DNA from 2 places in the Shewanella sp. SR43-4 genome. Region 2 is predicted to be linked to the other one. Evidence: riboswitches for the same ligand, from Rfam matches in the RefSeq annotation. Region 2 holds a riboswitch; the other holds the start of a gene.
The links. Region 2 has a riboswitch for thiamine pyrophosphate ahead of H5123_RS02465 (TonB-dependent receptor). Riboswitches for the same ligand answer to the same signal wherever they lie in the genome.
Positions count from the first base shown of each region.

Region 1: it holds a riboswitch for thiamine pyrophosphate, as region 2 does, so the genes downstream of both, thiC (phosphomethylpyrimidine synthase ThiC) here and H5123_RS02465 (TonB-dependent receptor) in region 2, are expected to answer to the same signal.

Region 1 is NZ_JACJEB010000014.1:60,383-63,556, forward strand. It holds gene H5123_RS15530 (TonB-dependent siderophore receptor) at 1-865, opposite strand, end outside; TPP riboswitch at 1,146-1,245, shown strand; gene thiC (phosphomethylpyrimidine synthase ThiC) at 1,452-3,174, shown strand, end outside.
Region 2 is NZ_JACJEB010000002.1:37,998-41,171, forward strand. It holds gene H5123_RS02465 (TonB-dependent receptor) at 1-2,059, opposite strand, end outside; TPP riboswitch at 2,117-2,224, opposite strand; gene H5123_RS02470 (YcfL family protein) at 2,360-2,752, opposite strand; gene H5123_RS02475 (PaaI family thioesterase) at 2,815-3,174, opposite strand, start outside.

The DNA.
Region 1 (3,174 bases), on a different contig from region 2:
GTTCGACGCTGTGCCAATTGGCTTGTGCTGTAAACTCGGCATCATTTTCTAGTGAACGCTGATAACGCACTAACGCTCCATAGCTGTCATTGTTAGTCATATCCATATATTGGTTAGCGAAACCCTGATAAGGAATATGTTGATGAGTAAGCTTAATGGCTATTTGTTGGGTCTCATCTTGCCAAGCTGCCGTTAGCGCATGGTTTTGAGATTGATATAGGGTGTCGAGTACTTTATCGCCATGACCATCGGTATAACTGTTAGCATCTTCAAATGACCCTTGATAGCTAAAACTTAACGTTTTACTGGCAACGGTGGCATTGACGCCAGCAAGAAAAGCATCATCAGTACTGCGATAACCACTAGAAACATTACCACTGTGCCATGTTACAGCGTCGCTATCAGTGAACAGTGGGTTTAAACTGCTGATTTTTATCACACCAGCAATATTATCACCGCCAGCACTTACCGGAGAGACTCCCGCGACGACTTGCGTTGAACTGATTTGATTTGCAGATACATATGAGAGCGGCGGGTTCATCTGGTTTGCACATGATGAAGTGATGTCACTACCATCAATAAGGATTTTGATCCGATCGCCCATCATGCCGTTTAAGATGGGTAAGGCTGACACACCGCCAGCCTCAGAGAAATCGACGCCTTGCTTTTTTAAGAGGTTTTCAGCCGAACCTAGTAGGTCTTTATGTGTTGTTTGCTGTCCTTGTACTTTGACATGTTCAACACCTTGGCTGTTTTGTATGTCATACGATTCAGCTCTTACTTGCGGCGTTATGGCCAGTGTTACTGCCAATGCAATTGATGAGTAAGCCCATGGGGCGTTATTCGTTAATTTAATGGTTTGCATTACTTTGTGAGCCAAAGCTATCACCTTTATTGTTTTTTTATAAACCTTTGATGAGTTAATTTCAAAGGAGATTGTTCACCTTAATAAATTATAACCTGCTAATAAATATGAAGAGTGCGACATGATGTCGCACCTTTGTAAATATATGCATCAAGTGTTGAGTGAATACGATAGATAAGGGGTAAAGCTAAACTAATGCCGGCATGTTAACTCATAGATGTCATAGCAATAGATGATAGTTAGGGCTTGATATTTTGTTTAAAGCTTGCCTATACTGACGCACATCTTGTCGGAGTGCCATTATGGCTGAGACCGTTTATTCGGGATCCGTTGAACCTGATCAGGCTAGAACCTGCGAAGGAAACAAGCGTAATAATCATTATTATTGGGAAAATAATAACGTTTTAACAAGACAGTAAATGGACGTTTACCTCCGAGTTTTTTATCGGTTTATATGTCCAGTTAAGTTATTACTTTAGTATTTTTCTATGTGGTTATTGACGTAAGCGATAGTATTTTTATTGTTTACTGCTGCTATCAACACCTCTCCAGACAAGCAACTCTACTCTTAATAATGAGGTTGCTAATGTCAAATCCAAACCGTCGTCAAACTCGAGCTAATGCTCAACAATTTATTGATACCCTTAAACCGTTACAACATCCTAATTCTGAAAAAGTCTATTTAACGGGTAGTCGTGCAGATATCAACGTCGCTATGCGTCAGGTTAATCAAACTGAAACCGTCATTGGCGGCACCGATGCAAAGCCCATTAAACAAGCCAATCCACCTATCATGGTCTATGACTGTGCTGGCGCTTATTCTGATCCCCTTGCCGACATTAATGTGCGTCAAGGTTTAGCTAAAATCCGTCAAGCATGGATTGATGAGCGACAAGATACCGAGCAATTAACCGGTGCAAGTTCAGGTTTTACTCAACAGCGACTGGCTGATGATGGCTTAGATCACTTGCGTTTTGATGCCCTAGTTGCGCCGAAGCGAGCCGAGCCGGGCAAATGCGTGACCCAAATGCATTATGCTCGCCAAGGTATTGTTACCCCTGAAATGGAATACATTGCCATTCGTGAAAACATGGCTCGTGCTGAAGTAACCGACACCGTATTGACTCAAAAGGCACCAGGAGAGGCTTTTGGTGCGCATATTGGTCAGCTGATCACTCCTGAGTTTGTCCGCGATGAAGTCGCTCGAGGTCGAGCGATTATCCCACTCAATATTAACCATCCTGAAACCGAACCTATGATTATTGGGCGTAATTTTTTGGTGAAGGTGAATGCCAATATTGGTAATTCGGCGGTGACATCGTCAATTGAAGAAGAAGTGGAAAAACTGGTGTGGTCAACTCGTTGGGGCGCCGATACCGTCATGGACTTGTCGACCGGACGTTATATCCATGAAACCCGTGAGTGGCTTATCCGTAATTCGCCTGTTCCAATTGGTACTGTGCCGATTTATCAAGCATTAGAAAAGGTTAATGGCGTTGCCGAAGATCTCAGTTGGGCGGTATTTAGAGATACGCTAATAGAACAAGCCGAGCAGGGCGTAGATTATTTTACCATCCATGCAGGGGTGTTATTGCGTTATGTACCTATGACCGCCAAACGCCTTACCGGTATTGTGTCGCGTGGCGGTTCAATTATGGCTAAGTGGTGTTTAAGCCACCATCAAGAAAGTTTCTTATATGAGCATTTTCGCGATATTTGCCAGATTTGCGCCCAATACGATGTGTCCTTGTCGTTAGGCGATGGTATGCGCCCCGGTTCAATTGCCGATGCCAATGATGAAGCGCAATTTGCAGAATTAGAAACCTTAGGCGAATTGGTTAAAATTGCATGGGAATATGATGTGCAAACCATCATCGAAGGCCCTGGTCATGTGCCAATGCAGTTGATTAAAGTCAATATGGAAAAGCAATTAGCTCTTTGTGATGAAGCGCCTTTTTACACCTTAGGCCCACAAACTACCGATATCGCGCCGGGTTATGATCACTTCACCTCAGGGATTGGCGCTGCCATGATGGCTTGGTATGGCGTGGCGATGTTGTGTTACGTCACCCCCAAAGAACACTTAGGCTTACCTAACAAAGAAGATGTAAAACAAGGCTTAATTGCCTACAAGATTGCAGCTCATGCTGCTGATGTCGCAAAAGGTCATCCAGGTGCACAAGTGCGTGATAATGCGTTATCCAAAGCCCGCTTTGAATTCCGTTGGGAAGATCAATACAACCTAGGCCTTGATCCTGATACCGCTCGTGCTTACCACGACGAATCGTTACCACAAGAATCAGCAAAAG
Region 2 (3,174 bases):
CCCATAAATAAGCCGACCAAGTTGGCGTTTCATAACCTACACGGGCATTATAAATGGTATAAGCATCTGACTTGGACTCGTTGCTGTCTGAGTAATAAAACTGACTTTTACCACTGGCATTCACGTTGGCAAACCAACCAGAGTCAGCAACATAGGTCATACCGGCACTGTAGGTAACGTTAGGTGAATGAGCCAGTTCACGGCCAGACAAATCGACAGTTGAGCCATATTTATCGCTGTATTGATATTGACCATATTCGGTTTCTAACCAACCAAAGCTGCCATAAAACTCAATATTCTCGGTTAAATACCATTTAGCATCGAGTTCTGCACCATAGTTATTCGAGCTACCTGCATTTTCAGTAAATAGAATAAACCGTTGGGGGCTATCAGGATCTTGTAACGACGCGGCGACTTGTTGATCTTGGCGATCCATATAAAATAACGCAAATGTAGAATCGACTTCACCGTCAAACCAGCTCGATTTTAAGCCCAATTCATAGTTATATAGGATCTCAGTATCGAACTCTTTTTTGTCTGATAATTGAGCTGGTAATGTCATATTAAAACCACCCGCTTTATAACCGCGGGCAATACGTACATAGGCATTGTGGTCAGCATTAATGGCTTTTGATAACGCAATATGCCCGCCCCACATATCTTCTGATGGGGCGAAATTATCTTCATTACTGTCACTATAATCACTGTCACGACGTTCAAGTCGAAGTCCTGTAGACAATAAATATTCATCACCTAAATGGCTGTCTAATTGAGCAAATACCGCATAATTGGTCGCATCGTAACTGGACTGCAGCACTTCATCTGGATAAGTGTTGTACTCTGAATACAAGTCATTATCTTCTTGTAAATTCATCGCATACACGCCAACTAACCAGTCGGTGCTGCCGGCGAAAATACGCCCAGCGGTTTTTGACGATAGACGAAATTCTTGGGTAAAGGTTTTACGGTCGCCCTTTTTATCCCAGGTATAATCGTAAACACAAGGTTCGCTGCCATTAACGGCACCAGAGTCATCATAAGCTGCACATTGTTTGCTTGCCCAATATTCTGGATTAGCCCAATCGCCATCATAACCATTATTGTGGTCGGTTTGCGCAAACGAGGTTAACGACGTGAAATCAAATGTTGGTATACCAGAATAAATAAATTTAATCCCAGCACCGGAGGTTTTTTGCGTATCAACGCCAGGTTGGTCAGTTAAAGTATTGCTGGGATTATTGTCTAATGTCCACACATCGTAGCCATTATCAAAGTTTGCATGTAACAAGGTTAAATCAACTTGCAAATCGTCAGTCGCATACCAACGTAACTTCGCTCTGGCAGTCAATTCGTCACGCTCATTGGTATCGTCGCGATTAAGATAAAGATTGTCACGATAACCATTTTGGTTATGTTGCTCTAACGATACCCGGTAGAGTAGTTTGCCTGAATCATTAAGCGGGCCGGAGCTGAATCCTGACAGAGTGCGCAGGTTATCGTCACCTAAGCTGACTTTTGCGCCATGCTCAAACGACTCTGTAGGATCGTTACTTTTTAGGTAAATTAATCCGGCTAATGCGTTGGCACCATACTGAGTCCCCTGCGGACCACGCAACACTTCAACCTGTTGCATGTCGTACATACTCGATACCATGCCAAGGCCTGATAGATCGATGTCATCGACCACAAAACCAACTGATGAGTTAGGTGCACCTTGATATTGCTCTTGCTCACCAACACCTCGAATTTGGAAGTATTTAGGTCGAGAGCTACCACCAGACCAATTAAAGTTAGCAATCGAATTTAGCACATCTTCAAAATGCTGTGCGCCTTCATCTTCTAATTGTTGCGCATCAATAACGGTGACACTGGAGGGCATTTTCTCAAGGCTGATATTACTAAAATCAGCATTAACGACAATGACTTCCATTTTTTCATATTCAGGTGTTACGCGTTCAACATCAGCGGTTTTAGCCATAGCAATAGGTGAGCTTATGGCTGTAATCACCGCTAAGGCAATGGGGGTGTGGTGTAATCTAATAGAATTTTTCGTGAACATAGGACCTCAAATAGTAATTTTGAGATCCGGCAAGAGTAGCGAATAAGAGGTGCACCGAGTTATAGTGTGGCCCATTCCTACGCCGGTATAAGCCGGATCAGGTTCTAAGGGTTCGTCATACAGACATCTCAGTTCAGGTTTTACTGAACACCCCTTGGCGGTCTCGATTATAAACTAACTTCAATATGAATACACGAGCAGTGACACAATTTGATAACTCAACAATGCAATTAATTAACCCTCACACTAAATCACATCGATTATTGTCATAAATAAGCTTCAAGCTAATGATAATGGAGTCTAATTGGAGAATGCTTGCCTCACATAGACCTCAAATCGGGTGACTTGCGAATTGGGCGCAACCGCACCGACTTGTAACTGCTGCTTGCCATGTAACTTAACTGATTTCCAGCTGCTTGCTTCATCTTCAACGGTAAATCCACTCGCATCGAACCAAGTGAATTTGTATTGAATACGCAAATCAGTACTCGATTGGCTTTGAATCAATGCTGACGCTTTGATTAAGTCTGCGACCATAAGTGATGAAACATCGGTCACGTTAACGTCACGAGCAAATGAGGTATTATCAACCCTAAGTTGGCCACTAGAATTAGCAGAGATACCCGCAGTATTATGCGCACAAGCCGAAAGTAACAGCGCAGAAGCGATAAGACATAATAATGATGTTTTCATACAATATTCCCTTAATAAATAGATGCAATTGAACTTGTCTCTAACACAGCAGCACATCATGACTAATCCAGTAGAAAATGTGCTCGTGCTGTCGCAATCAGCTGCTTGCGGTTGGTTTGCCAACAGTTCATGCTGACGTTTGCGACTCTACGACCTTGGCGAGTAATTTTGCATTCAGCAAAGGTGTCTTGATGCAAACCTGCGCGTAAATAATCAATTGAAAAATCGACAATTTTAGGCACTTTCTTAGCTTGCATAAACACCATTAACTGCACAATAGCTGACATTTCCATAAACCCAGCAAGCACACCACCGTGAATAGCAGGTAATATAGGATTACCAATATTGTCATCTTTAGCGGGTAATTTAAATACCATTTCATCGCCAAAACGCGCCACAGACATACCTATAAATTGTGAGTA